DNA from 4 places in the Porphyromonas pogonae genome. Region 1 is predicted to be linked to each of the others. Evidence: riboswitches for the same ligand, from Rfam matches in the RefSeq annotation. Region 1 holds a riboswitch; each other region holds the start of a gene.

Region 1 (8,010 bases):
GGTACATTATACACTTCTCCCGGACGTGTCAATCTCATTGGAGAGCATACCGACTATAATGGCGGATTTGTATTTCCCGGAGCTATAGACAAAGCTATGGTCGCTGAAATCAAACTCAACCATACTGATAAAATACGTGCTTATGCTTTGGATTTGAATGAGTCTGCTGAGTTTGGCCTCAATGAGGAAGATGCTCCTTCTCAAAGTTGGGCTCGATATATATTTGGCGTGTGTCGTGAAATTCAGAAATTGGGTTACAAGATAGGAGGTTTTGACACGGTATTTGCAGGTGATGTACCTCTGGGGGCGGGGATGTCTTCTTCTGCTGCTCTCGAAAGCACTTTTGCTTTCGCTCTCAATGACCTGTTTAAACTGGATATTGATAAATTCCGATTGGCTCTGATAGGGCAAGCTACAGAACACAACTACTGCGGTGTCAAATGTGGTATTATGGATCAGTTTGCGTCGGTTTTCGGTAAGAAAGATAACCTGATGTGCCTTGACTGTAAATCCCTTGAATATCAGTATTACCCTTTTAATCCTAAAGGATACCGCTTGGTGCTTGTAGATAGTGTAGTGAAGCATGAGCTTGCAAGTAGTGCTTACAACAAACGTCGCGAAAGCTGCGAAAGAGTGGCTGCCGCTATCCGTGCTCGTCACCCTGAAGTAGAGTTTCTGCGTGATGCTTCCATGGAAATGCTCAAAGAAGTAAAGAAGGAAGTGACGGAAGAGGATTACATGCGTGCTGAGTACGTTATAGAAGAAGTACAGCGAGTAATGGATGTCTGTGATGCTTTGATAAAAGGAGACTATGAAACAGTAGGGCAAAAAATGTATGAAACCCACCATGGCATGAGCAAGCTTTATGAAGTAAGCTGTGAAGAACTGGATTTTCTCAATGATTTTGCTCGCAAAAGTGGCGTTACCGGCTCGAGAGTTATGGGCGGAGGCTTTGGGGGGTGCACCATTAATCTTGTCAGAGACGGGCTCTATAATGGTTTTGTGAGAGAAGTGACCAAAGAATATAAAGAAAAATACGGACGTGAACCAAAGATCTATGATGTCGTTATTTCCGACGGATCTCGTAAGTTAGAGGCATAGTCCGCTTTACTCCGAATTACTTATAATATAGACAGAGGGGGATTCACAATGAATGCCCCTCTATCTATATTATAACGTTTGGGTATTGATGTGTTTTTAATACGTGCTAATATAGACTGTTGACTTTTGCAACAGTCTCAAATTGCGAGTAAGGGCATGTCAATTTAGGCATGCCCTTTAGTCTTGTGACTAAAAATTCCTTTTGACTAAATAATTCATTATCTTTGCTACCCGATTCAAAGGTGATGCGTTGAATAACAGCGCATAAAAGGGAATTCGGTGCAATACCGAAGCAGTACCCGCTACTGTAATTCCTTCCGTAATATTTAAGTAGGCTTATTGATTTTTACGGATAGTCTTTGCAAACGCCACTATATCAGCATAGAAAGAAAATGGGAAGGCGCAAAGATAATGGGAAGAGCCAGGAAACCTGCCTCTGAAACTATAAATGAATTGATCCGGGAGTTGTGGTCATGAAATGTTTACCCTAATATGAGTATCACTATGTACCGTAGCCAATGCTATGGTGATAGCAAATGAGCCTTTGGGAAGTAAATATCTATTTGTGATTAGTGTCCGGGATAGTTGCATTGTAACATCTTTTTATAACAATAGATATTTATGACCAAAAAAATTACTCTTTGTCTGTTGAGTGCTTCTTTGCTTACTGCTGTCAGTGCTCATGCGCAGAAGAAAGACGACTATTACGAATTTGCCAAAGATTCTGTGAAGAATCTGAACAGTGTAGAAGTGATTGCTTTTCGTAAGGAAGCTCACCTCAACAAAATCCCCGTTTCTTTGAAGAAAACCCCTCTTACAGTGAATAATCTCAATACAGATGTACTATTGCAGCGGGGGATAACTAATCTGCAAACAGCTCTAAAGTTTGTACCCGGGGTAAATATGAGTACTTCATATGGAGCTTTTCAACGTTTATCTATTCGAGGATTCAATGATTCTCCTATTATGATAGATGGGGTGAGGGACGAGCGTACGACTATTAATTCTTATCCTTTTGGAGATCTATATAATGTAGAGAAGATAGAAGTGCTGAAGGGCCCGGCTTCTGTGCTTTACGGTCACTCAGCTGTAGGTGGAATTCTCAATATTGTGCGCAAAGAGCCTACGTATAAGCGCTCACTCAATGCTCATTTGAGATATGGAAGTTTTAATTATCGTGAGGCAGCTTTATCTTTGGGCGGAAATATCACCGGACCTCTCAATTTTTATGCCGGAGTGTTCTATTCTGGTGGTGATCACTGGAGAAATACCGGTGACAGACGCCTTTCTGCTTATACAGCATTAGGTTATACCCATGGTGCTCATAAATTTGTTTGGAGAGCAGAGGCTCGAAGTGATTCCTATGGTACGGAAATAGGACTGCCACCCACTATGCCTGATACGGTATACACAGCCGATGATAATAAATTTTATTTGCCCAAAGGAGCTGTAAGACCGGGTATACCTCGAGACAAGAGATTCAATAATGAGTCGGATTTTATGTACAATAAGGCTTGGAACACTTCTCTAAAGTATACTTATACGATAAATAATGATTGGAAACTATCCAACTATTCATCATTCAGTTATGATGATATAGATTATTTCGGTACGGAGGAGTTGGGTTACAGAACCAGTGACAAGCCTATCTATCCTTACTACATCAAGAATAAGAGTAGTAAAAAATATATCGATATAGATAGTGTGCAGCTCGTTTTCCCTCTTCGTTTCTCTCACATTGCTCGAACATTCCAAAATCAACTGGAAATCGCAGGGACATTCCAAATGGGTAGTGTGTCCAATCATATCCTTGCTGGCTATAGTACTTCATATATGAGAAGAACATCTTTTTCCGGATATGATTTGGGTAAAGATGTTCAAGGTCCCGGACTTAACTCTGTAGTTTCTGTATTTAATCCTGAGAGTAAAGGGCCTATGACAAGTCGCTTCAGCAAAGCTTCTCCTACTCGTATGTGGGTTCATGGTATTTATGCCTCCGATGTAATGGAGTTTACTCAACGGCTAAAGGGAATGCTCTCATTCAGGTATGACTGGTATGACTATAGAGCTCTCAATGATAAAATACCGGTTATAGACGGTAAGCGTAAGTTTGATGACCCGGCATCATCCGAGTATGGTAGTACTAAGTCCGGATCTTTGAGCTACCGTTTTGGTCTTGTATATATGCCTATGGAGAATCTTTCCGTTTATTCGTCGGTAGGAAGTTTTTATATCCCCGACAGACGTATCGCTGATCCTCGATACATATATATTAATGCAGACGGAAAAAGGATAGATGTGGAACATACCAAATCAATCTTCAAACCTACCAGCGGTTACCAACTGGAACTTGGCGCAAGATACGAAATCAACAATAAGCTTTCTGCGATGGTATCAGGTTTTTACATTCGAAAAAATAATGATGTAATGTCACTGGGGACTACCAAAATCATGGAAAATGGTAAGGAAGTGTCCAAAAGACTACTGGGGCAAGTCGCTTCTGTCAATAGCAAGGGTTTTGAAGTAGAAGTAAAGTATACCCCGCTGCCCAATCTGGGTCTTTCTGCCGGCTATGCGCTTAACGATGTTAGGGTGGGCGAGATGAAGGACAATGAATATCTGAAATACAACCAAGCAAAGAACACTCCTCTGAACAATGTGCCCAAACACAATTTCTACACTTATGGCTCTTATGCTTTTGATAAGGGATGGATCAAAGGCTTGTCATTGAACTATGCGCTTACTTATACAGGTAAGATCTACAGATCATATGCTGACAACTTATATTTTGAGCCGTATACCTTACTCAATTTAGGTGCAGAATACCAACTGCCCTGTAACTTCACTTTGGGAGTGAATGTAAATAACGTCCTGAATAAAAAGACCTATGTAGGAGCATTGAATCAAAATCAATTGATGCCTAACGCTCCGACGAATTTCATTGTTTCTTTGAAATACTCTTTATAAAAAGTCTGGTTTTGCCGTAAGGCCGTAAGTTCTGATTGTAGATTCTTACAGCCTTACGGCAAATATTATTTCGCTATTAATTAAAAGATTCACCATGAGAAAATTTATCATTAATACCCATCGCATCTTAGGGGCTATTCTCAGTATTCTTTTTGTTGCTTGGTTCATCTCCGGGTTGGTACTCATTTATCATCATTTCCCTCGTTATTCGCATCAAGAGCAGATGCAACAATTGCAGTCAATTAATGGGACAAATTTGCCTCAGATTGATAGTTTGGGACAACTTATCAAGACGATGGGGGGAGATTCTCTGAAAACAGAACGTTTGCGCATTCAAGGATCAGAAATTGGGGGAGCTTCACCTCTTATAGTCATAAGTCCTGCCAAAGGGAATGATATTAAGATGGACTTGCGGGGAAGTAAACCTGAACCCATAGTGGTGAACTATTCGTATCTTGAGCAAGTTGCTGCCCGATGGAATAGTAAAGTGATTGCCGTGGATACGTTGAACAAGCTGGATCAATGGACGCCTTTTGGGAATCTCAAAGACGATCTCCCTTTTTATAGGATTAGGCTATCGGGGGATGAAGATCGTAGGGTGTATATATCATCTCATACCGGAAAAATCTTACAGGAATCTACCTACAAAGAGCGTGTATGGGCTTGGCTGGGAGCTATACCTCATTGGGTTTACTTTACTTTCTTGAGACAACACCGTGAGGCTTGGATTTGGACTATCATAATTCTTGGAGCTCTGGGTACACTCATGACTATTACAGGGTTTTATCTCGGTATTGAGATTTATTACAAGAATCGGAAGAGAGCCAAGGCATCGCGTTTGTATTCTCCATTCAGGAAAAAACGTTATCAGTGGCATCATTTCTTTGGTACGGTTGGTGGTATTCTTATTATTTTATGGGTTTTTACCGGGATGATGTCGGTTATACATTTCTCTGATAATAAGTCCAAAGAGTTCAAAACCGAAAAACTGTCGGGAAACACCTTGAGTCTCGACTCCTATCATACGGATCTCAATGCTTTACTCAAGATGATCCCTGATGTCAAAAGCATTAATTTTACAGGACTGGGTGATGTGCCGGTAATAGAAGTGATGACTCCGCAGCAGGATTATTACTTTGACGGTAATAGCTCGATTCCTAATCGCTTAAACCTAAGCTCTGAAATTATACTTCAAGAAGCCCAAAAGGTTTTTGGCTCTAAGTATAAATATGATTATAGGGTGATGGACAAGTATGATGCTTATTATATAAGCCATAGCGGTAAGCTTAGCCTGCCTGTTGTGAGAGTGTCGGTAAACACTCCTGATAAACATACATTATATGTGAATCCTGAGACAGCACAATGTCGCATCATTGACAATGCAGCTCGAGAGGATGCGTGGAGATTCAGGAAATTCCACAGCCTAAATTTTTCTTTCCTTGCGAACCATCCTGTGATATGGACCATAGTTATGTGGCTTTTTATGATCATCGGGCTTGTGGCTTCTGCTACGGGATTATGGTTGAGTATTGATTACATTAAGCGACTTGTGAGAAGAAGGTGCCATCGCAATTAGAAATATATTAGGGAAATAAAATACTCATAAGTCAGTAAGCTATAGAGGAAGCCGGGGATAAAAATCATCATCGGGTTCCTCTTCTCTTTTTTGTCTGCATATCTTCTATTATCTTTGCAACCCGGCAATAAGCGTGGGAAGAGATAAAAACGGTTTTGTATATACCCATTGTGCGGGTAAATTATTCTGATCAGGAAGATAGTCTTTATATTCCGGAATTATTCCGGTTACCTTTTACATAAATCTCAACCATGCTTTTGAAAAATATTTAGCCCCTCTTTACTTTCTTAGTTAAGTCTATGGAGTTCTTTTGTTTGAATAATGATAAAGCTTGGAGTGTAAGATAATAATTGTGTAGGTGCAAAATATCTTGACTATTCGTCTCTCTCGACTAAAGTGAGTGTAGAGGTGGTGTTATGGGGCATGTGGCTTGCCCATGCTGTAGTACCAGGATAGAAAATACTATTTTACTGTTAAATCAAACAGCACCCGATATCATTATCCCAAAATGATATACAAAACCAAAGCCATAAATGGTAAAAGGGATGCCATATAATGAAGATTAAGAGTTGTCTCATTAAAAATCTTCATAAAAAGCAATTTGAATAATAAAATTTCTCAGAGCAATACACATTTTGCTTTAAAATGTGTATTTTTGAATCCAAAATATTGCATACTTGTAGACTTGGATGATTGCGCCTGTTTCTCAAGCATTTGCTTTGATAGGTAATAAGGTCTTCCCTTCACAATTCGAGATAATGATATCATACCCGATTTGCCGAAAAAGTTTACAAAATGTTTAACAAACGATAAAATGAAGTTATTGCAAAGCAAGTTGTCACGTTACAATGCCCCACAAGTAGCTCAAGCTGCAGGCATTTATCCTTACTTTCGTAAGATTGAAAGTGACCAAAGCACAGAAGTCGTCATCGATGGCCGTAAGGTTTTGATGTTCGGCTCCAATGCATATTTAGGCCTTGTGAATCATCCTAAAGTGATAGAGGCAGCTGTAAAAGCTACAGAAAAATATGGCACGGGATGTGCCGGAAGCCGTTTTCTCAATGGTACTTTGGATACACATTTGGCCCTTGAGAAAAGACTCGCTGAATTTGTGGGGAAGGAAGACGCCATTATATTCTCTACAGGCTTTCAGGTAAACTTGGGGGTCGTGGCATGCATCACCGGGCGTGAAGATTATATTCTCTGGGACGAGTTGGATCATGCTTCTATTATTGAAGGTATGCGTCTTTCGTTTAGCAATAAGCTTAAATTTAAGCATAATGATATGTCTTCTCTTGAAAAGAGATTGCAGCAATGTGATCCTGATAAGGTGAAGCTTATTGTTGTGGATGGTGTTTTCAGTATGGAAGGCGATGTATGTAATCTGCCTGAGATAGTAGCTCTAGCCAAACGTTATAATGCTACAGTTATGGTCGATGAAGCCCATGGTTTAGGAGTAATGGGCGATCATGGTAGAGGCGTTTGTAATCATTTCGGACTTACGGATGATGTGGATCTTATCATGGGTACATTTAGCAAATCTTTAGCTTCTTTGGGAGGCTTTATCGCTGCGGACAAAACCATAATCAATTATTTGAGGCATCATGCCCGATCTTATATTTTCAGTGCCAGCTGTACTCCCGCATCTACGGCGGCGGCTGATGCTGCATTGGATATCATGCTCAGTGAACCTGAGCGTATTCAGAGCTTGTGGGATAAAACTAATTACTGTCTCAAACGATTCCGCGAACAAGGATTTGAGATCGGACATACTTCGACTCCTATTATTCCGTTATTCATACGTGATAATGACCTTACATTTAAGATTACTCGTGACGTATTTAATGAAGGCGTATTTGTAAATCCTGTGGTATCTCCGGCAGTAGCACCGGACGATACATTGATAAGATTTTCACTGATGGCGACACATACTTATGAACAACTGGACTATGCAATAGACAAATTATACAAGGTGTTCAAAGAAAATGGTGTTCTCTAATAACCTGCTCATATGAGTGTGGCCGGTATTTGAATATTATCACAAGCTGCCTTTTCATTGTAAAATATCAATGAGGCAGCTTATTTTTTATCCATGTAAGGCGTTATGCAGTTAAGTATTTGTTTTCTTTTACTAACTTTGTTGCTTAAATTAAGGTGTTTATGATGAAGTCAAATTATAAGTGGAATTGTTTTTTATTGGCTAATCTGGTAGGTTGTAGCTTCTTACTGTCGAGTTGTAGTAAAAACACGCCCAAGATTCAAGATGTAACCATTAAGAGTATTCAGGTGGAATCATTCAAGCTATCCAAAAAGAATGATTTGGAGCTTAATAAAGTGTTTTTTTCTATAGATCAGGATCAGAATAA
Region 2 (8,010 bases), 670 kb from region 1:
TCCGACTCATCCTTTTTCATATAATTATCTAAACATTGTACTATATCCGATGTGGTGATTTCGATTTGTCACCTACCACACGTCATGTGTAAATCTCATCCAAATCTTATCCTATAAAGACTACTGACCTATCTATAAAGACGAGCGACTTGTCCACTAAGACAAATGACTTATCATATAAGAGTGGCAGGCTCATCATAATAGGATATGTAAAACATGTAACTTAAATAAGAATACCATCATACTATGTAAAGAAAAGGCTTGTAAAAAGCCCACATCTTTCAAATATTAATTATCACACCCCAATCGCGAGCAAGGATTTATTTAGGAGCCGTGCAGCAGACAATATGCCTCTAAAAAACCAATTTCTTATTTAGACTTTGTACAAATAAGCAGAAAGCTGTAACTGTAAGATGAGAAATTCCATCATCATTACACGTTTTTTTAATTTACTTAGTTTAGAACATATCAGCATATTACCTTCGTGCGGTAACATGGATAATCAATCTTTATTTTTGACAAAATGTCAAAAAGCAATTCCACCCTCAATAAATTATGATCAAGGCCTGCTAAAAAGCATAATATACACCTTAGGCCCACATAAGAGACTGCAAAAAAAGGCAACTCATGATGGCATATAATTTTATCAAACTAAAATATAATTCAATTTGTGTAAGAATTATATGACCTAAAATATTAAAAAAACAAGCAATTTGCGCCGAAATTTGTGGTACACTATAAGTATGAAAGACATTATTCATAGCCTATTAGGTAAAGGATTTTAGAATGATCAAAAAAAGAACATGAAAAAACGAAATTTGTCATTTTATGATTTATTAACACTTAAAAAAGATTTATTTCTTTAATTAGCCCTACATTTACATCGTCATAGGTGATGGACCGATAATCAATCGGGAAATTGAAAAGGGAATCCGGTGTAAGTCCGGAACTGTACCCTCAGCTGTAATTCCTTATTTGGGAATTTTGCAATCACAGCCACTGTTGGGCTTATTACAGACAACGGGAAGGCGCAAAATTCGGGAAAAGTCAGAAGACCTGCCATGACGGGCGAATATCTTGCTTCAGGGTTTAGGAGCGGGAATTATGTACATTTTTTTTCATAATCAATTTTGTAAGGCTTTGCCCTAAGCAAATGCCGCCAGTTGATACTAATAATAAAGGAATGTAACCACACGTACGCAATAACTTACTCCCGTACATCTGTGCTTGCAAACCTCTGAGGATGTGTTACACTCTATGCATGGCATCATAAAATGCCATGAGGTGATGTGCACCCTTACCGTATCACTGACGTGGTTGCAGAAGGCTTGAACGGATATAAATATTTTTTTTAATAAAACTACACTTAAACGTTACAATAACATTTTAACCGAGGTAATATTATGATGACGAGTAAACAGTACGAAGATAGTCTCAGAAAAATGAATCTGAACGTCTACTTCATGGGAGAAAAGATTGACAACCCTGTGGATCATCCTATGATTCGTCCGTCCATGAACTCCGTTGCTATGACCTACAAGTTGGCCGAAGAACCGGAATATCAAGAACTCATGACGGCAACTTCCAATCTCACAGGAAAGAAAATCAATCGCTTTTGTCACTTACACCAAGGCACTGACGACCTTGTAAAGAAGGTAAAGATGCAGCGTCTCTTGGGACAGAAGACTGCAGCTTGTTTCCAGCGTTGCGTAGGTATGGATGCCTTCAACGCCATATTCTCTACGACTTATGAAATGGATCAGGCTCTGGGAACCGAGTATCACAAGCGGTTTACAGACTACATGAAGTTCGTTCAGGACAATGACCTTGTTATCGATGGCGCCATGACCGACCCCAAAGGTGACCGTGGCCTGGCTCCCTCACAGCAGGAAGACCCCGATCTCTATGTACATATCGTAGAAGTACGTGAAGACGGTATCGTGGTATCAGGAGCCAAAGCCCACCAAACGGGAGCAGTAAACTCGCACGAGCATCTTATCATGCCCACAATAGCCATGAGGGAGGCCGATGCCGACTATGCAGTATCCTTCGCTATACCCAGCGATGCCGAGGGTATAACCATGATTTACGGACGTCAATCATGTGACACAAGAAAGATGGAGCCGGGTGCTGATATTGACCTTGGCAACTCACAGTTTGGAGGCCATGAGGCTTTGGTCGTATTCGACAGAGTATTCATCCCTCATGAGCGCGTATTTATGTGTAAAGAATATGATTATGCAGGTATGATGGTGGAGAGATTTGCCGGCTATCACAGACAATCCTATGGTGGTTGTAAAGTGGGAGTGGGTGATGTGCTCATCGGTGCTGCAGCTCTTGCGGCAGACTACAATGGTGTACCCAAAGCCAGCCATATCAAAGATAAACTCATCGAGATGATCCACCTCAATGAAACACTCTTTGCCTGCGGTATCGCTTGCTCTGCTGAGGGTTCACAGATGCCTGCCGGAAACTATATGATCAACCTGCTTTTGGCAAACGTTTGTAAGCAAAACGTAACACGCCTTCCTTATGAAATAGCACGCTTGGCAGAAGACATCGCCGGAGGTATCATGGTGACTATGCCTTCTGAGCAAGACTTGAAGAATGAAGAAGTAGGACCACTCGTAAGAAAATATCTTGTGGGAGCCAAAGGTAAAGACGTAGTGAACAGAATGAGAGTACTACGCCTGATCGAAAATATCACTCTGGGTACTGCTGCCGTAGGTTACAGAACGGAATCTATGCACGGTGCCGGATCACCGCAAGCTCAGCGTATCATGATAGCCCGTCAGGGAGATCTTGAATCGAAGAAAGAGTTTGCTCGAAATATTGCAAAAATTGACACTTCATTGGACAAATAGACCTGTTGACCTTAATCAATGACCAAACAGATGTTTAATATGTATAGTGTGAACCGCGTGTTGCGTGAGAGAGTAAGTCCTCTCTTACGCTCGCACGGCGGTGATTTACAGTTATGCTCCATCAGCGGAGATCTGGTTAAGGTACGTTTCACAGGTTCGTGCCATGGCTGCCCCTCTGCCAGTGAAACAGTAGAGCGGGTGGTACAAGCAGCTCTACGGGAAGAATTCCAAAACGAGAATATCGAGGTGAGAGTAAACAATGAAGTAAGCGATGATTTGATACAACAAGCCAAACGAATATTACGACACGAACAATAAAAAAACGACGAAACTAATACTAAATAAACCATATCCCTGTCTTATGAATTGGAAAGAAATCTATCAACAGAAAATCACAACAGCAGAGGAAGCTATCAAACACATACAAAACGGACAAAGAGTAGCCGTATCACATGCCGCAGGGGTTCCGCAGGTTTGTATCAAAGCCTTGTGTAACAGCTCAGACAAGTTCAAAGATGTAGAGATCTATCACATGCTTTGCTTGGGCGACGGTGAATACATGTACCCCGAAAAAGCTTCTAACTTCAGACACATCACCAACTTCGTAGGTGCCAATTCGCGCAAGGCTATAGAAGAAAACAGAGCCGATTTCTTCCCGGCATTCTTCCACGAAGTGCCTGCGATGATCAGAAACAAAACGCTCAAGATAGACGTAGCCTTGGTGCAGGTATCAGAGCCTGACGAAAACGGTTATTGCAGCTTTGGTATCTCTTGTGACTACACCAAACCCGCAGCCGAATGCGCTCCTCTCGTAATTGCTGAAGTGAACAAACAGATGCCATATATAGGCGGGGACAATCTCATCCATGTATCCGACCTGGACTACATTGTAGAGACAGACTATGCCCCCTATACCCTACCGGCAGCTAAGATAGGCAATGTAGAGCAAGCTATAGGAAAAAACTGTGCCAACCTCGTACCCAATGGAGCTACACTACAGCTGGGTATAGGTGCTATACCCGATGCTGTACTGCTCTTCCTGAAAGACAAAAAAGACCTGGGTATCCATACGGAGATGTTTTCGGACGGTGTAATGGAACTTGTGAAGTCCGGTGTAGTAAACGGCAAGATGAAAACACTGCACCCCGGCAAAATGCTCGCAACATTCCTCATGGGTAGCAAAGCCCTCTATGACTTTGTAGATCACAACCCAGACGTGGAGATGTATCCGGTGGACTATGTAAACAACCCCTCAGTAATAGCCCAAAACGATAATATGATAAGCATAAACAGCTGTATCGAGGTGGATTTGATGGGACAAGTTGTTTCAGAAAGTATTGGTGACCGTCAGTTTAGTGGCGTAGGCGGTCAAGTAGATTACGTTAGAGGTGCTTCACTCTCCAAAGGAGGTAAGAGTATCATGGCTATGCCATCGACTGCTCGTGGAGGTGCATCCTCACGCATCGTGACCCGCATAGCCGATGGTGCAGCGGTAACGACATCACGCAATGAAGTGGACTATGTGGTAACAGAGTACGGCATAGCTCACCTCAAAGGAAAAACATTGAGACAGAGAGCCGAGGCTTTGATTTCCATAGCTCATCCGGATTTCCGTGATGACTTATTAACCTTTTATCGAAAGAAGTTCGGCTGACTCCAATCTATTGACCAAAAACAAAACCAATAAACATTAAAAAAATGCAATTATTCAAACTTAAAACAGTCATTCACGAGTTCGATAGTTTCGAATCCTTTGCTAAAACATTTGAACTGAATGAAAAGGATTTGGTGATCACAAACGAGTTCATCTACGAGCCGTTTATGAAAGCGTGCAACTTGCCCTGTACTTTTGTGATGCAGGAGAAGTATGGACTCGGTGAGCCCTCAGATGAGATGATGAACAAGATCCTACATGATGTCAAAGGCAAGACCTTCAATCGTGTTATTGCCGTAGGTGGCGGTACAGTCATAGACATCTCCAAGCTGTTTGTCTTGAAAGATTTGGATGATGTATTGGATGCTTTCGATCACAAAAAACCTCTCGTCAAGGACAAAAAACTCATTATCATCCCCACTACATGTGGTACCGGTAGCGAGGTTACCAACCTATCTATTGCAGAGATCAAGAGCCGTCACACCAAAATGGGCCTTGCCGATGATACCATCCTTGCCGATGATGCCGTGATAATAGCCGGACTGCTAAAGGGGCTTCCGTTCAAGTTCTATGCATGCAGCGCCATAGATGCTTTGATCCACGCTATAGAGTCGTACGTTTCGCCCAAAGCTAACCCATATACCAGAATATTCAGTGAAGCCGCATGGCAGATTATTATAGATGTATTCCAAAATATTGCCGAGAAGGGTCCGGAATATCGTTTCGAGAAAATGGGTGAGATGATTATGGCCAGTAACTTTGCGGGTATAGCCTTCGGCAACGCCGGCGTAGGTGCCGTGCATGCTCTCTCATATCCCCTCGGAGGCAACTACCATGTACCGCACGGTGAAGCCAATACTCGCTTCTTCACCTCTGTTTTCAAAGCTTATTTCAGCAAAGACCCCAAGGGTTCTATTGTTGAGCTGAATAAAAAATTGGCTGCTTTACTACATTGTGCTCCAGAGGAGGTGTATGATGCTTTGGACAAGTTGCTCAATACACTGCTTCCTCCACAAAAGCTCAGAGAGTATGGAATGAAGGAAGAAGAAATAGAACTCTTTGCCCAGGCAGTAATGCAAACACAACAACGCCTGCTCGCCAATAACTATGTAGCACTATCGCAGCAGGAAATTGCCGAAATCTACAGAAAATTGTATTGATCCTAATATTAAATAATAAATAAAAGACCGCAAACTATGGAGATTAAGGAAATGGTGCAACGCGCACGCGCTGCACAAAAGGAGTATCAATCTCATTTTAATCAAGACGCTGTAGACTTAATGGTAAAACTTGCAGCAAAAACGATTTATGACAATGCTGAAATCCTGGCTCGTGAAGCTGTAGACGAAACAGAAATGGGTGTCTATGAGCACAAGGTGGCTAAGAACCGCAACAAGTCAAAAGGAGTATGGTACAACCTCAAAGGAAAAATCTCAATGGGAGTACTCAACATCGATGACAAAACGGGGCTTATCGAAATAGCCAAGCCTATAGGCGTAGTGGCCGGTATTACTCCGATGACTAACCCCATCGTGACCCCGATGTCAAAGATTATCTTTGCTCTCAAAACCAAAAACGCCATCATCATCGCTCCACACCCCAAAGCTAAAAATTGCTCGGCTCATGCTGTAAAACTTATCAAAGAAGCAGTAAGCGAATTCAATGTGCCGGCTGATCTGATCCAGGTGATCGAAGAGCCGTCTATCGAAGCAACAAAGGAGTTGATGTCTGAAGTAGACGTAGTGGTAGCTACAGGTGGTATGCCTATGGTACGTTCTGCTTACTCGTCAGGTAAACCTTCGTTCGGTGTAGGCGCCGGTAATGTACAAGTGATCCTCGATCGTTACATCGACTTTGAAGATGCAGCAGAAAAGGTTATTACCGGACGCTCTTTCGACAACGGTATTATCTGCTCGGGCGAACAAAGTTTCATCTATCACGTCAATGATAAAGATGCAGTATTCGATGCATTCCGTAGCCATGGAGCCTATATTGTTCCTGAAAATGACCGTGACAAAGTGGTAAACGCTATCTTCGAAAACGGCGGTATAGCTCGTGACATCGTGGGCAAGAGTGTTCAGACAATAGCCCGCAAAGCTGGTATTGATGTTCCTGAAGGCACACGTGTCCTCGTAGTGGAAGCACATGGTATAGGCAAAGAAGATATTATCTGTAAAGAAAAGATGTGCCCGGTATTGGCTGCATTCCCATATACTAACTTTGAAGAAGCTATCAATATCGCAAAAACCAACCTGTTTATGGAAGGAAGCGGACACACCGCAGGCATCCACTCGAACAATCAGGCCAATATCATCAAAGCCGGTACTGAAATCTCTGTTTCCCGTCTTATTGTAAATGCTCCTTGCGCTACCACAGCTGGTGGTTCCATCCAAAACGGACTTGCCGTGACCAATACTTTGGGCTGCGGTACCTGGGGCAATAACTCTATTTCGGAAAACTTCACATATAAACATCTTCTCAATATTACCCGTATCGCTCCAATATCTGCACGTATACAAGTGCCGAGCGACGAGCAGATCTGGCAATAAACGTTAAACACACCTACCTATTTATATTATATGGATTTTAACTTGACAAAGCAGCAGGAGCTTTTTCTGCAAATGATACGCGCCTTTGCCGAGCGAGAAGTAAAACCTTTGGCGGCGGAAATCGACCGCGATGAGCGTTTCCCTATCGAAACGGTACGTAAGATGTCGGCTTTAGGCATGATGGGAATACCCTTTCCTAAAGAATACGGAGGTGCCGGCGGCACCAATGAGATCTATTCTATGGCTGTAGAAGAGTTGTCACGTCACTGCGCTACCACCGGGGTTGTGCTTTCGGCTCATACATCTTTGTGCTGTGCTCCTATTTTCGAGCACGGCACCGAGGAGCAGAAACGCAAATACCTGCCTAAGTTGTGTAGCGGAGAGTGGATCGGCGCTTTTGGCCTCACAGAGCCCAATGCCGGAACAGATGCTTCAGCTCAGCAGACATTTGCCGTGCCCGATGGAGACTCTTATGTCCTCAATGGTACAAAGATCTTCATCACCAATGCCGAATACGCTCATGTATACATTGTTTTTGCCATGACGGACAAGAGCAAGGGCGTCAAAGGAATCTCAGCTTTCATTGTAGAAAAAGATATGCCGGGGTTCAAGATTGGTAAGAAAGAATTGAAAATGGGTATCAGAGGCTCTGCAACATGTGAGCTAATTTTTGAGAATTGCATCGTACCTAAGGAGAATCTGTTAGGCTCTCTTGGTGGCGGTTTCCGTATTGCTATGCAAACGCTGGACGGTGGTCGTGTGGGGATAGCCTCACAAGCTCTCGGGATAGCCCAGGGAGCCATGGACGAGACCGTAAAGTACGTCAAAGAGCGTAAGCAGTTTGGCATGTCTATCGGCAAATTCCAAAATACCCAATTCCAACTTGCGGATCTTAAGTGCCGTATCGAAGCGTCTCGCTTACTTGTAAGGAAAGCAGCGTGGA
Region 3 (8,010 bases), 590 kb from region 1:
GTGTTTCCTGAGCCAAAGCACGAGCTATCATCACCCGCTGCTTCTCTCCATCGCTGAGCTCACTGAAAAACCTCGACTCAAATCCATTGAGATTACATTGCTCAAGAGCCAAGTATATCATATGTTTATCACGCTCTCTCAACTTTCCCCGTTGATTCACATAGGGGTATCGCCCAATAGAGACAATATCCCATACGGTAAGATTGTTTGTGGTAATCTTATCCGTGAGCACAAGACTTAGAAGTTTGGATCTGTCACTGTCTCTAAGCTTACCCAATTCATGGCCTGCGAGATATACAGCACCGTTCAAGGGGCTTTGAAGTCCGGCTATAGTATGCATCAGTGTAGACTTACCGCAACCATTGGGTCCCATGAGCATGACCAGCTCTCCATTGAGTACGGATAGATCTATCCGATGCGATACCTCGTATACACCTCTATGCGACTTATAGCCTGTAGCAAGGCTCTCCAGCCTGATATTATCTTGATGTTTGTTCATCTACTTAATTGAATACGAGTCTTTTCTTTCTATTTTTAGCAATAATAAGTATGACCACGGGAGCACCTATCAGAGAAGTGATGGCATTGATGGGCAATACAAATCCCTTGCCCGGTACCTGCGTTATGATATCACACACCAGCATCAGCAGTGACCCGCACAACATCGTTGCAGGGATCAGTATCCTATTGTCCGAGGTCCTGAAAGCCATGCGTGTAAAGTGCGGTACGGCGATACCCAAAAAAGCTATAGGCCCCGTGAATGCCGTAATGCAACCACTGATAATGCTGGTAATAAGTATGAGTGCCATACGTACCTTGCCCACACTGATACCTACACTGCGGGCATAGTTTTCACCGATATTCAGAGCATTCATATATTTGGGCATCATCAGGGATAAGAACAATCCTATGGAAACGACAGGCATCATAACCTGCAACTGGCGCCATGTTGTACCCGAGACACTACCAAATGACCAGAGCAAATACCCCTTGAGCGTCTCATTGTCTGTAAAAAACTGGAGTATCGAGATTACGGAACTTGCCATAAAACCTATCATTACCCCAACGATGAGTACAGATATAATATCCTTGAGCCATGAAGCTATACCGGAGATGAGCATAAGCACCACCAACGCTCCGATAAAAGATGATAATACTATACCCCAAGTATTGGCTACCCCCGATGTCTATATAAGTCCCGGAAATATGGTAAACGACATGGTATAGATAGCTACACCTACACCTGCTCCGCTATTGATCCCCAAGATAGATGTATCTGCCAGCGGATTGCGAAATAGGTTCTGCATCTGTAATCCCGCTATAGATATACCGGCTCCTGCAAAAAGAGCGGTAAGCGCTTTGGGTAGGCGGAAGTTGCGTATTACATAATCCGTAGTATCCATAGCGGAGGTATTGAACAAGGCGTTTATTGCATCGGACATGGATATATCCAAACTACCCCATATCAAATCAAGGAAAAAGCAGAGTAGCGTAAGCAATGCCGCTGCCACAAAAGCGATGTTAGTTCTCTTCATCATTTCTTAAGCTGCATCCAATAAGTTGTTTCATAGTCAGGCAGTAACTGCGGACGTGTTATCTTGATAATATCTTTGAGCAGTAAATCCGGTCGGTAGAGACCACTCTCCCAAAAGTCATTGCCGCCATTCTCATTGACTCGCTTGCGGTCTATAAACACCATGCCGTTGGCCGCAGCATCAAAATGCTTGTACCGGTCGTTGAGCGCCAAGAAGTCAGCCATGGTAAAAATCTTACCAGTCATCATACATATCCATATCTTTGCATGGCGGTGACGGCTAAAGATGCGCTCGAAACTACAGGGCTGGCTACTCACTTTGCCCTCGGCATAGTCAAACTTAACCCCTGCATCTCTAAACATAGAGGTGGGATAGCTAAACTCACCCGGCAGATACCACGTGCCTTTATAGTCCAGACCATACATGATGGGGATAGTATCGGTTTGTTGCGCCACCAGCTCTTTTGCTTTGAGGTAGTCTTCCTCTATTTTGGAGAATAATTTGTCGGCTTTGGCATTACAGCCCAGGAGCATGGCAGTAAGCTTCATCCATTCCGCACGCCCCAGGAGATTACGTTCTTTCCACTCATTGTAGAGTACGGTATTGATACCGGAGCTTATGAGCTCCTCGTCCTTGTCGGACATTCTGGACAAATCCTGTAGCACCACCTCAGGGTGCAAAGCGGCTATCTGCTCTATATTCTTAGCCATACCCCGGGCTATCTCTTGCACTTTACCCTCACTGATGCGTTTACGCACCTCCGGATTACAGATATTTTTTATATTGGAGCAACCTACAAGCTTATCCACCTTGCCCAGCAATGGTAATACTCCCACTTGAGTAGTAGATAAGCAGGCAATATTTTTCAGGGGAACAGGTATGAAATAGCAATTGCGACATGATAGTTGAGGACGTTTCTCACCCCGCGGATACAATATATAGGTAGCCATAGTATCAGGAGTGTCAGGGCTAAATACCATGACCTCTTTGTAGTGATCATGATTTTTCACCTCAATACCTTTGGCATATTTGAATTGGACAGGATACGAAAAGTCGGCATAATCAATAGATACACTATCTATCGCTTGTGTGTTTTTGCTACGATTTCCATTACAAGAATAAAACAGAAGTACCAGCAAGATCGAGTAAAAAAAGCAGATGTTTTTTTTCATCAAGGCGATTTTTTTGATATTTATTATATACGGATCGCCAAGAAAAATACAAGGAAAGGAAGCTCTGACCTCATAGCGGGAGGAGCAGTACATACACTGACTGTTGTATAAAATTCTTTTCAACCCGAAAGAACTTAAAACAAAAGGACTCCCACAACCCGATAAGACATATAGGTGATATCAAACATTCGTCTATATTATCGGTAATGATACTTCGGCAGGTCTTCCGACTCAGTCTAAATCATAGTGCCTTCCCGCTTGTGGCAGTGACATTATACTATGACATATACGACTTTACGGCTACGGGGATAGCTTTGGGATTACACCAAATTCCCTTTTAATCAATCGATATTCCATGCAAAGAATATCTTTGAACCGAATGTCCTGTTAGTTGCGACCACCTGTCGCTAGCTTTGCTCTAATACGAATACAATAAAAGCCTACATTAAATAAAGTTATACGCATCCGATTCAGCTAAGCAAAGATATAAAAATTTAAATTGTGACTCTTCGTACAACCCAATAATCATTAGCCCTGAGAGCCACTAAAGAAAAGCATCACCACTCCTGTGGCAACACATCTGGTTAGGATTATCACTTTACATGAGACTAAAAGAAAGATAATATAGGCTACCGCACCGTAGCTGCAGGGCAGAGCAAATCGGGTACCAAATGAGGGCACCGTAAGTTCACATCTCTTCAGGATAAAAGTAAAAAAATAGGGTTACACCTCTTGACAAAGGGGGGTACGATGTTGTATCTTTGTCTTGATGACAATTACTTTTTATCCCACACGTATGAATACTCCGAAACATCACCTATACCCCACGAATACAGCAAAACGCTCGCTCAGTGACTTGCTGGCAGCGGTATGCACTCCACGAAGCTTACACTTTGTCAAAATGCAATAGAAAAGATAAAATATCAAATTGTCAAAATGTAGCCAACTACACTTGACCATCACAACAAAGCCGTATAGAGGACACCTGCACCTCTTTACGGCTTTTTCTGTAGGAAAGCTCAAAATGCACCCGTATTTTAATTAAAATGTCTCGCTAATTTAACTAAAGGACTCTCCTGTTTTAGTTATGACACCGAAATGTTTTAGTTAAAATACTTTTGTGTTTTAGTTAAAATACAACTTTATCTCAGTTAAACAACGACTGCGATCTACCTCTACACCTCAAGAGGCTCAATTATACAAAAGTCACTGCGCCACCCAATCTTTCAAAAAGCCAAACCCAACAGTACATTTACATCATTTTGAAACATATTAAGCCACATTTGCATCAATATGACGATTTCAAAATTCTGATTTTTGTCAGACTAAACATCCGCTCAGTTGTTATAAAAACAGCTGAATTGAAGACTGCCAAGTCAGATTTTCGTTTGTTTTGCATCAATGCCAACGGCAAATCCTCTTTGAGATCCAATAGCAACAGTTTATAACCAGGCATGTGTAGTGAGTATTTGTTGTGTTTTTATCAGTTAGAATATGATGCTACACCCTGATGCAAGAGATTGAATACATCCTGAAATAGCGGTACACTACCCTGAAATTCATGAAGAGCAGAGAGGGGTTCCCTTGTGTGGGGTCCCCTCACTGCTTTGTAGGTTAGTAATTGGTGCGATCAGGGGTAACCGCTATGGTTTCTGTGCGATCGCCATAGTTGACAACTAACTTGAACGCTTTATTGGTTTTGATGGAAAGTTGTGGTTTCGAGGCTGCACTTGTGCGAGCCGATGCAATCAAATCGATAGAGCCTGTGGGTCCGAAGGGATATCGCTTGATACCGTGCCTTACCGTTTCGTTGAGATCCCATGTAATGGTATTATTGATATAATCACCTTTGATCCCCAGCATGTATTCTATGAGAATGGAAATAGGCGGCAGTCCTGTCCAACCTATAAAATCCTTACGCGCCATGAAGCCGGGCTCAGCCTTTTCGGGAGCGTAATACTCCCAAAAGGTATGGGTACGACGATAAACATCGAGTACTTGGCTATAATGATTGCGTGCTATTTCGAGAGCTTGTTTTTTATATCCTTTGTTGTAAAGCCCGTTGATCACCATATAGTTGGTACCCGGCCAGATCCCCCCTTGCCAGTAACGACCATTGTCACGGTACTTAGGATTGTCTGCACTGAGCGAGGGTACCCTATATTTACGGTTAAAGGTATTCGGGTTGTCCAACTCTGCTGTGAGCCTATCGAGCTTTGCCGAGTCGAGCACATCGGAATATAAAGCCCAGTATGCACCGATGCCTTTGGTGTAATTGAGTTTGCCATCGGCATATTGATCATATAAGAAGCCGCTCTTCTCATCCCATAAGTTGGTGCTGATATAGTTTTTGAGCAACTTGGCATCGTCTTCAAAGTCCTCAATCTCTTGCCAACGCTCGAGATAAAGCCCCATCTCAAGCAAGAGATTGGCAATAAAAAGTTGCTGTAGATTGGTATCCAACCAGATCATGTGACCATGGCTGAATATCATATTGTATTCCGGAGACACTCTGGGCATATTGTCCATACCGGTACCCCAGCCACTGGACCAATAAGTACCGTTGCGCCAAGTACGGTTGAGTTTGAGCCATTTATAATAGGCACATAGTACGGGAAACACTTTGTGCAAACGCTCGGTGTCGCCAAACTGCTTGTAATACACCATCTCACACCAAGGCAGAAGATTGGGACCTGTGCTTACAGGATCATAACGCTCGAAACAGTCGGCACCATCAGCTTTGATCTCACGACAGATGAAGCCGTCAGGGTGTTGTTTGGCGTAAAAGTTGTCGAGCGTCTGCTGGAAAGGAAATAAACGAGTGCCATAACGGGCAAACATGAGAATAAAGCAGGAATCCCACATGAAGATATTGCCATTGTACGCTGTATCGAAGTACGTAGAGACAAACCCTGATCCCTGTAACGGATGTTTGAGGTTTCTGACGGCAAACTCCCATGCTTTCCAGTACATTGCTAGTTCATCAGGATACCCATCCCAGATAGGTTCGGGTAAGATATTTTTGGCTTGGGCAAAAGACGGTACGGGTGTTTTGTGCGCGGGTAGCGTACGATACACATTGTCCGTGACCAGAGGCTCCTTGACATATGTGTTTTTGTAAGGCAAGTTGTATTTAGTAGCTTTAGTTTCCTGAGCCGTACATATCTCCGATACGCCCAAGAGCATAGCCCATACAGCAATTACAACCCGCCATGTAATAGACCTCTGTGTCATGCTTTACAGGTTTAGGACTTTCTTTATTTTGTCGAAAAGAGCAGTGTTTTCATAGATACCGGAAAACTCCTCCGCACCGGGGCCATAAACATATACAGGAACCATGACACCGCTATGCCCACCTGTAGAGAATTTACCTTTTATCTCTCCCTTCTGCAAATCACCACCTACGAGCGTAAGCCCTCCCGTTTCGTGGTCAGCTGTAACGACTACGAGCGTTTCGCCATTCTTTTCAGCCCATTTCATCACAGCTCCTATGGTACGATCAAAGTCTGCCATCTCCTGCATGAGCATGTCCAAGTCATTGGAGTGTCCGTAATCATCGATTTGTGAGCCTTCCACCATCAGGAAAAATCCCTTTTTGTTAGCAGAAAGGAGATCCATTGCCTTCACCGAAGCTTTTGCCAATACGTCTTTGCGAATCTTAGGCTCGGGAATATCCACCGTATCCAATACGGCAAATACTTTACCGGACTTAATGGCGGCCACGTCATCCCACTTCATAGGCGTTTGATAACCTTTTGCTCTCATCTCTTTGATAATATCCCTCTTATCAGGTCTTTTGTTGAAATAGTTGGCTCCACCACCAAGAATAAAATCGACATTACAATCGAGATAATCTTTGGCAATATCATAGTAATCTTCCCTATCGACATTGTGACAGCAATAAGCCGCTGGCGTGGCGTCATACAAGCGACACACCGATATTACACCGGAAGAGAGACCTTTTTCCCGAGCATATGTAGTGATAGACTTGAGTTCTTTACCATCAGGATCCGTACCCACCATATGATATTTCGTCTTATGCCCGGTAGCCATAGCCGTACCTGAAGCACCGGAATCAGTGATGAGTTTGTCTGTACAGTAAGTTTTGGACAATCCTATCGTTTGTGCATTCTCCAGATTGAGACGCCCCTTATTGGCAACCCACAGCGTATATACATGTGCCAAGCTCATGCCATCGCCTATCATAAAGACAACGTTCTTTACTTTGCTGCCTTTGATAGGCATTACCTTGACAGGTTCGTAGGTTTTTTCCAGAGTCACTGTGGCTTCAGTATCCTGTTTGTGCTGGGCCTGTAATGGGATGATGCCGAGGCACAGCAATGATGCCGCAAGGAGTAAACATTTTAGCTCTTTCATTATTTTACAAGTGTTATGTATTTGTTCAATATTTTTGTCTAATGAGATAATTACAACACGCAAAGAAAAACTATCCTGTTATTGACTTTACGTGTTGTAATAAAAGATGCAACTATAGATTTTGCTTGATTAGCTCCATGGTAAGCTCTTTACCCTTGTCTGATCCGCAAAAATCCATAAAGAACAAGCCTTTTACGGGGACAGAATTCTTCCTCAGATCTTCTACAGCAAGCCTATTCATATTCCCGGCAACACGTTTGGGGGGGAAAAACACCCCCGTACCACTTAAAAAAGTTACATAAAGCGAAGTGCCATTAGAGGCACGTGAAGCACTGAGATGATTGTAGATAGCTTTCCATTTAGATGAATCAGAAACGCCTTTCACTTTGTATTCATCTTCCACTTGAGCCGAAACGCTTCCCTGCTTTGAATATAAGAAAGAACGAAAAGAAGCATTGTCGCTCCACAGCTGAAAATATGAAAAATTATCGAGCCCCGGAACGTTATCACGGAAAAGAATTGCCAACTTACCTCTAAGAGAACCGACAGTCTGATAAGGTGAATAAATCGTGGTAAACCGGCTTTGTTGCGGATGACTCTTGATAATCTCATTCATTAGCTCATTGTAATCCTTACTTCCACTCGTAGGATTTCCCTCTCGTTTTACATGAAGTAAGATAAATTCAGTAGGATGGGTATCGAGATACTCAGTCATCATATCCAATACATCTCGTTTGAAATCAGTGTACTGGTTGGCGGTACCATGATAGATAGCCAATTCTTTATTGGCATAAGCTCTAAGCCTGATATCAAAGCCTCTCACTCCTGACTCAAGCTGCTCCTTAAGACTACTATTTTGAGTAAGGTACATAAATCCTCCCGACTTACTCGCCCCTGCATCATGGGCAGAGGGAAGTGCCAGATTG
Region 4 (8,010 bases), 410 kb from region 1:
ACGTGTGTACCAGCTTTTACAGAACTTTTTATTTCGTCAACTAAATAATCGATGAGCATCTCACCATAATCTACCGTGGCCACAAAGTAATTTTTGTTGTACTTACTTTTTAGTTCCTTTTCAATCTCCCGATAACGAACATTCCCAAAGTCATACCTTACATCAGGATTGCCATGTCCCATGAAAGCAACAGCCTCTCCTTTATGTACCAAGCTTTTGTATATATCATTCAAGGCTTTTGCCACAACAGGGATATCAACATCTTTATCCCACAATAAAGGATGACCAGCATAAACCTTTACATTAGGAAATTGATTCATAAAATCCTTGATATAAAAATCACGAAGTTTACCAAATTCCTCACCGGGTATCACGTGCAATGATTGTACTTTGACTTCTTTGTATCCTGCTTCACCTATGGCTTTGAGCCAAAGGTCAGGAGTGGCAAAATATTCATGAGTTTTAGCCCCCCAGCGCGTAATACATTTCGTTGATGTCATAGAGAAATAGATATCATAGTCGGGAAATTCTTTTTTATAGGCATCTCGAATATTCTGATATGTTTTGTGAGGGCCTTCCCAAGTACTGCCAAATGTAGCCAAAAGAATAGCTTTTTCATGCTGCTTTACGACCTTTACAGGTTGTCTGTCTTCCTTTTTGTCATCATCTTTACTACATGACGACAAGAAAAAAAGGCTTGAAATAACAGTTAATGTAATGATCCAAATCTTTTTCATAAATAATAAATACTATAAGTTAATAATGTGAATGTTTGTCAATGTCTGAATTCATATTTGAGAGAGAGGTAGTATGTTCTTCCGGGTGTTTTGGTACCGTAGTTATATCCATAAGGTCTGGTATCTTTGAAATCAAAGATATTATCTACCCCCACATTAAGTTCAAGTTTATTCTGGGTTGATAATTTAAATGCATGTCCCGTATTGAGCCTCCATAAGTTGTATCCGGGAGCATCACCATATGACTTATAAAATCTTTTGCTCTGGATACGTCCGAAAATCGACGCTTTTATCGTATATGTTTTAGTGATATCCTTGTTCCATGTAGCTCTTAAGGTAGCATGATGAAAGGCACTTCCATCAATCCTGATATGTTCTATTTTATTATCAGCATTCAGTAGATTTCCTGAAGCGTCATTATAGCTGTATCCACCGCCAATACTAAAATACTTCAAAAAATTATAATCCACATTGATCTCCAGTCCTGAACTATGGGCATTTTCAAGGTTTTTGTACATCATAGTTCTGTCTATTTCGTTGACATGATCATAAGCTTCTGTTGGGATTTCCACCAAAGCTATCATTTGGCGAATCTTATTGTAAAATAAATTTAGTGACATTGTAAAATCTCCTTGCTTATAGTCGATTGCTGTAGATAAATAGTCTGAGAGTTGAGGTTTCAGATTTTTATCACCAAGATACAGAACGAGTTTAGACATCATTGTCTTTTCATACCGATAATACAGTTCCTTCAAAGTAGGAGTCTTGAACCCTGAGGCATAAGTGGCTCTCCAGTTTAGTCCCGGCATTACTTTGTACAACAACGAAACTTTGGGGCTAAATCTGAAACCGAAATGCTCATGCTCTATAACTCTGAATCCGTAAGTGACATTGAAGCCCTTGGTAACATTCCACTCGTCTTGTGTAAATAATGCAAATGAATATGTATCTTGTATCTTGTCGCCTTGCAACCTATGAGGAGCTTTGAGAAAATCCTGATTATACTCTACGCCTGTGGTGATTTGATGATTATGTATGTTGAATACGCCTTTTAGATTTGCGATCATAGACTGTTGCAAAGTTTGGCGTTCATGGTCTCCCGCATAAAAAACGGGATGATAAATACTTCCCTGACTATCAACATATTCCTCATGAGTCTGTGCTTTATATTTATGTAAATATTCATCCCAATTGTAATTGACATCAAAAAGCAAATAATTTTTCCTTCCTAACTCATATCTTCCCCCCATATTATAGCTTTGACTTACATAAGCCATATTGAATGTACTATACTGAGGATTTCCCATGGGGCGGTATATATCCTTTTTATAAAATTGGGCTTCGAGATGCAAATTCAGGTTTTCATTGGCAATAAATCCTATTCTCTGACTGATACTCCAATCCAGGAATTTATTGGCAGTCTTGGTTACACTATTATCATAAACTACATTTCTGTAAAGCTCTTTGTCTGTATTTTTCCAACCATCAGAGCGCTTTAGCGTAAATGAAGTCTCACTACTCCACCTCTTCGAGTTTAAAACAATCTTATCAAATTGGCGTAAATCATTGTATGAGCCGTAACGCGTCGTATTCTCTAATTTAAAAGGGTGTGTAACACGCTTGGTTATGATATTGATCACACCGGCTATAGCATCAGATCCATAAAGTGAAGATGCCGCCCCCTTTACAATCTCAATACGCTCAATGGAAGAAGGACTGATTTTATTAAGATCTACTTGTCCTCCCATAGTTTGCGGCAACCTACGCCCATTGAGCAGAATGAGTACATAACCACTACTCAAACCATTCATCTGTAGCCCCGCACCCATATCTGTCTGATTAAAATCAAATGAAGGAGATATAGCCGAAAGGATTTCTTCCAGACTTTTCCCCTGATAAGAATTCAATGTTCGGGAAGATATTACCTCTGTTTGTACGGGAGCATTATGTATCTTGTGCAGTGTGCCCGTTCCCGTAACAACGACAGAGTCCAGATGATAATTCTCCTTAACAATGGTATCTTTTACAGACGTTTGACCACAAAGATGCCATGGCAATAGAAATAACGATAACCACAATGGCAATGATTTCTTGCTCATCAGATGTTGTAATAAATGTTAGAGGTAAGAAAGTCGAGTGTACAAAATCTATGGTAAGTTTAAGCGCACCTACTTCATTACCTGTGAAGTGTAAGTGATATATCTAATAACAGAATATAAGCAGGTCTTCTGGCTCTCTTCCGATAACATCGACCTTCCCTTCTTCCTGTGGAGAAAGTGGCCAATAGTAAAAAGACGTTATCGTTTATAAAGATCACAGCTGCAGGTACAGCTCCGGTTTTACACCGGATTCCCTTGAGTCACGCCACACCTTTGGGATGTGAACGGTGATTACTTTATTCTTTCACAAAGGTATCAATTATATACTTAATTCAGCAATATGTCCATTCTTTTTGAGAAGTTTGGTCAGTCATTTTACGCACTACAGCACGTCATTTCCAGTGATAGTAATATCGCCCAATAGGCAAGAGAGCAATATACAAGATGGGGTAATGAAAAGGATACAGGATGCCAAAGTCACATAGCCTTCAAAGCTTTACTCTAAGGTGTGCGTACCTTGTGCTCCATTTCAAAAGGTATCACCATAGAGAGCTCCATGAATCCCATATACACGCCGTCTTCATACCACGGGATTTGATAGATGAGCTTCTTCTTACCGTTTTTCTCTATGGTATAAACATGCTTGGTTTCATTTTGCATCATCGACTCCAGCATGGCTTTCGAGGCGCCGTGATGGCAATCCAGTACATTGGAGCCCGTAAGAGATACTCCGTCTTTTTCGTTTACTTCACGTGATTGGCGGTTCATCTCGATAATGGTGCCGTGATTGTCAACCACGGTGACTGCAATGTCAGCTTCTTCAAAGTATTTAAGCATAATCGTATTGGTTGTGCAAGGTTATTAACTCGTCACAAAGGTAAGATTATAAAGAATTACATAACTATCTGATGCAGTTATTAATCATCTTTTTTGCTTCATTAAATCAAAAGGCGTACTTTTAAGCAAATAATAACCACAATTAAGCCGCCATATCTATGTTTGATAATACACAAAGAGCTTTTATAGCTATCAATAAAGACCATGAAATATGTCTTCTTCCCCAAATGGCAAATAGGCACGGACTCATTACGGGTGCTACCGGTACGGGCAAGACGGTAACACTGCAAACCCTTGCGGAGACGTTCAGCGAGATGGGAGTGCCCGTGTTTGCCGCCGATATGAAAGGTGATCTCTCCGGAGTATCTATCATGGGAGGGGACAAGGACAGTGTGCACAGGAGGGTGCAGGAGTATAAACTCGAGGCCAAGGGGTTTGATTACAAGCCTCATCCCGTCATGTTTTGGGATGTCTTCGGCAATGCGGGGCACCCCATACGCACCACTGTGACGGAGATGGGGCCTTTGCTGCTCGAAAGACTACTGATGCTCAACGACACTCAGTCGGCAGTACTCTCCATTGTGTTTAAAATTGCCGACGACCATGACCTCTTGCTCATCGATCTGAAAGATCTGAGCAAGATGCTGGAGTATGTGGGAGCCAATCGCAATGACTTTAGTAACAAATACGGCAACCTCTCGCCGGCCAGCATAGGAGCTATACAACGCAACGTGCTTAGGCTCGAAAACGAAGGCGGAGACAAATTTTTCGGCGAACCGGGACTTAATATCGAGGACTTTATACAGACCGATCAGGGCAAAGGTGTCATCAACATCCTGGCGGCAGACAAGCTCATGCAATCGCCTAGGCTCTACACCACATTCCTCTTATGGATGCTGGATGCTCTATATAACACCCTGCCGGAAGTGGGCGATATGGATAAGCCCAAGCTCGTATTCTTCTTCGACGAAGCCCACATGCTTTTCAACGACATGCCCAAAGTATTATTAGAGAAGGTAGAACAGATCATCAGGCTCATACGCTCCAAAGGAGTAGGAGTATATTTTGTAACCCAAAATCCCGGCGACATACCTGAAAACATCCTGGGGCAGCTGGCAAGTCGCATCCAACATGCCCTGAGAGCCTACACTCCCAACGATGCCAAGGCAGTCAAAGTAGCGGCCAATACCTTCCGCCCCAACCCTTCGTTCAAGACAGAAGAAGCAATTACCGAATTGGCTACAGGCGAAGCACTCATATCGTTGCTCGATGAAAAGGGCGCCCCCGGCATCGTAGAGCGGGCTTTTATACTCCCACCCGAAGGTCGGATAGGAGCCATCGCCCCGGAGCAGCGGCAGAGGATCATCAAGCAATCAGCCGTGTATGGCATCTATGAAAAGGCAGTTGACCGCGAGTCGGCATACGAGATACTCTCGGGCAAAAGCCGTGAAGCCGAAGCACGCAAGGCCGCTGCCGAACAGGAAAAAGAATGCGCCCGCCAAGAAAAAGAGCTGGAGAAGCAAAGGCGTGAAGCTGAAAAAGCCGACAAAGCTCGTAAGTCGCAAGAAGGCGGTTTCATCGAAGACCTGATCAAACAAGTAGGCAAATCAGCCACAAGACAAATCAGCAACGAACTGGGGCGCAATATCACCCGCACAATATTCGGAGCTATTTTCGGCAAGAAAAAGTAGCGAACCAAAGGACTCTCAAAGGTCGATTTAAAGCAAATCTTAACAACCTTTGAACCACATGCCGACAGCTCGCTGAAAATATGTCGACAGTTTCGGCTGAATATGTCGACAGTTTCGGCGAAATATGTCGACAGTTTTGGCTGAATATGTCGACAGTTTCGGCAGGATATGTCGACAGTTTTCTCCCCCTCACACAACAGCCCACGAAATCAGAGATTGCAGAGGCTAACTCCTCCGGCCTTTGCATCTCCCTAAAAAACTCATCGGAGGAGTTACTTAACCATATAAACCATGGCAAATAAACCATTGGCCTACACGCTCAATGAGCGCAAAGGCACCCTCGGCAAATATGCCGGCAAGATCGTAATCCAAGCACGCCCCACGGGCAGACAACGCATTGACCATCGCAACTTCTGTGAGGAAGTGGCTCGAGCCACCACATTTACAGGAGCCGAAGTGGAAGCCGTGTTGCGCTTGGCAGCCGAAATAGCCAAAAAACACGTGGAAAACGGCGACATTGTAGACTTCGGAGACCTCGGCACACTCAGCCCCAGCTTCCAGAGCAAACTGGTGGAGAAGGGCAAAGAAGAGTTCATCGTGAACAAACACATCACCAAACCCAAAGTACTGCTCCGCCCCAATGCCCGTTACTTTAGGCTCGAAGGGGTGAGCTATGAGCGCATCGAGATGAAGCCCAAGAAGCCTGCCAAGCCGAACCCAGGCTCCGACACACCGGGTAATTCAGGATTGTAAGAGCCTAAATGATAGAGACGGAGTAGAAAACAGGCTCTTGCATCCGGAGCACTATATAAGCTCCGGGAGCAAGAAATGTCTCTACTTCGTCTCCATCCGATCAGCATCGCCACAAGCATACACAGAGCTCATCACCATGCCCCACCCGAGCCAAAGTACTGCGCCAGCCGTACATTCATTGCCAATTCGTACAGAAACAGCCAATCATCATTATTACTCAATGCCGCCAAATGCTTTTTCTCATTCATGTCCAACTTATATTCGCGAGGGTTGGACATATATCTCGTTTCCCCATACACAGTCTCAAGATGTTGTCTCATATCAGGAAAATGCACCCGTACCAACCGCTCCACTTCCTCCCGCGCAGCAGACGAAGGCGACGCATCATAACGCTCCAATGCCACAAGAAGCAGTGCAGGGTACTCAAAAAGACGATTCGTAGCCTCCAGCACTTTCACGGTGTATTGCCCCCGACGAGCATCACGACGCAAGCCCGCACTCAGCTCCTTGACCCGTGCACAGCGCTTGAGCTGCTCATGAGCAGCCGTCAGCAGGCTGTCATGTGAACGAGACCACACCCCCGGGCGGATGCTATCGGGCAGATCGATCAAAGAGAACTTACCCACTCCCCAAGCAGGATTCCTATGCCCATTTTTAACCAATGCTCCATCGAAGAACGCAGCAGACTTCTCCAACAATCGGATCATCTCCCAATCAGATGCCGAGGTACCGGGGCCAAACTCACGCTGAGCATAAGCTTTTTGAAATTCATCTAACGAACGTTTACCCGACCAGCCGTACTCGGCCTGTCCGATCCATCCGCGCCACACCGTTTCCCAATGCGGCGAACCATCGTCCCACGCCGTAGCGAGGATACCTTCAAGCTTGTTGTCGGAGATAAGCCGGCTGAATGATTTTATTTCAGGTAAGCGCCCATTGTCACGAGGCATAAAGGGCGAATCGCCCGCCGAAGCCGCCGTAGCTCCCATCACCCTCAAGCCATTGTGGGCATACCAATCAAGGATTTTGCAATTTCCGGGATCACCTGCATCAGTATATCTCCACCTCATATAAATAGCGTCACGGGGAAATAACTTCAAAGAAGCATCCAAATCAGCCCTTCGCCACAACGAATCAACCTGATCCGGGGTATTGGAATCTTCCAAAAGCCTTCCCAACCCCATGTGTTTCCATGGCATATCATCCCAAAAGATGGGCACCTTACCCTGTGAAGTAACGAAGTTACATACCTTATTAAACCACATCATCTGAAGTTCAAAAGGAGATAATCCTAACTGTTTGCAACGGTAATCCTTGCCCACATCGCCCACTTCATCACCTCCGATATGGATAAATCGAGTATACGGAAAAGCATCTATGGCATCGCGGTACAGGTCAAACTGAAGTTCATAAGTCTTAGGTTCGGCAGGACAAAAGACAAAGTCACTCTCTGGATCTTCACGCAATTCAGGATGATGCTTCAGTATATGCGCTGCATGCCCGAGACCTTGTATGAGAGGCGTGATCTCGACATGACGGTCATGGGCGTATTTGCATAATCTTTTCATCTCTTCTATAGAGATATTTTTAGGCGCAGCTATCTCCGGGCGCCTGCGAAAGCCAAGCTTATCCTCCACTTCCCAGATGATGGCATTGATCTTATACTGAGCAAGACGATCAATACACTTATAATAATAGTCGGGCATAGAAAGATGATGCTTCACATCGAACTGAACGGCACGATAGGCTATGGAGGGATAATCGACGATATTTGCATAAGGAATCATCAGATTCTTATCCTTGGCATCCTGCATGAGCTGACTCAATGTAAGGCATCCGTAGAAAAGACCGGCAGGCGTTTTGGCCTCAATAAATATGCCTTGCGGTTTGATT

The links. Region 1 has a riboswitch for cobalamin ahead of VYJ22_RS04075 (TonB-dependent receptor). Riboswitches for the same ligand answer to the same signal wherever they lie in the genome.
Region 2: it holds a riboswitch for cobalamin, as region 1 does, so the genes downstream of both, VYJ22_RS01690 (4-hydroxyphenylacetate 3-hydroxylase family protein) here and VYJ22_RS04075 (TonB-dependent receptor) in region 1, are expected to answer to the same signal.
Region 3: it holds a riboswitch for cobalamin, as region 1 does, so the genes downstream of both, VYJ22_RS01955 (ABC transporter substrate-binding protein) here and VYJ22_RS04075 (TonB-dependent receptor) in region 1, are expected to answer to the same signal.
Region 4: it holds a riboswitch for cobalamin, as region 1 does, so the genes downstream of both, VYJ22_RS05690 (TonB-dependent receptor plug domain-containing protein) here and VYJ22_RS04075 (TonB-dependent receptor) in region 1, are expected to answer to the same signal.

What each region holds. Positions count from the first base shown of each region.
Region 1 covers NZ_CP143258.1:1,067,951-1,075,960, forward strand. The annotation lists gene galK (galactokinase) at 1-1,101, shown strand, start outside; cobalamin riboswitch at 1,325-1,553, shown strand; gene VYJ22_RS04075 (TonB-dependent receptor) at 1,723-4,068, shown strand; gene VYJ22_RS04080 (PepSY-associated TM helix domain-containing protein) at 4,163-5,644, shown strand; gene spt (serine palmitoyltransferase) at 6,459-7,643, shown strand; gene VYJ22_RS04090 (DUF6242 domain-containing protein) at 7,805-8,010, shown strand, end outside.
Region 2 covers NZ_CP143258.1:400,323-408,332, reverse strand. The annotation lists cobalamin riboswitch at 874-1,077, shown strand; gene VYJ22_RS01690 (4-hydroxyphenylacetate 3-hydroxylase family protein) at 1,404-2,864, shown strand; gene VYJ22_RS01685 (NifU family protein) at 2,883-3,182, shown strand; gene VYJ22_RS01680 (acetyl-CoA hydrolase/transferase family protein) at 3,226-4,518, shown strand; gene VYJ22_RS01675 (4-hydroxybutyrate dehydrogenase) at 4,563-5,678, shown strand; gene VYJ22_RS01670 (aldehyde dehydrogenase family protein) at 5,715-7,067, shown strand; gene VYJ22_RS01665 (acyl-CoA dehydrogenase) at 7,098-8,010, shown strand, end outside.
Region 3 covers NZ_CP143258.1:478,935-486,944, reverse strand. The annotation lists gene VYJ22_RS01965 (ABC transporter ATP-binding protein) at 1-499, opposite strand, end outside; partial or broken gene VYJ22_RS01960 (FecCD family ABC transporter permease) at 504-1,535, opposite strand; gene VYJ22_RS01955 (ABC transporter substrate-binding protein) at 1,535-2,707, opposite strand; cobalamin riboswitch at 2,907-3,102, opposite strand; gene VYJ22_RS01950 (MGH1-like glycoside hydrolase domain-containing protein) at 4,322-5,893, opposite strand; gene VYJ22_RS01945 (alkaline phosphatase) at 5,945-7,084, opposite strand; gene VYJ22_RS01940 (phosphatidylinositol-specific phospholipase C domain-containing protein) at 7,197-8,010, opposite strand, start outside.
Region 4 covers NZ_CP143258.1:1,479,020-1,487,029, reverse strand. The annotation lists gene VYJ22_RS05695 (sirohydrochlorin cobaltochelatase) at 1-737, opposite strand, end outside; gene VYJ22_RS05690 (TonB-dependent receptor plug domain-containing protein) at 776-2,836, opposite strand; cobalamin riboswitch at 2,939-3,126, opposite strand; gene VYJ22_RS05685 (transcriptional regulator) at 3,338-3,673, opposite strand; gene VYJ22_RS05680 (helicase HerA-like domain-containing protein) at 3,832-5,364, shown strand; gene VYJ22_RS05675 (HU family DNA-binding protein) at 5,656-6,117, shown strand; gene VYJ22_RS05670 (family 20 glycosylhydrolase) at 6,249-8,010, opposite strand, start outside.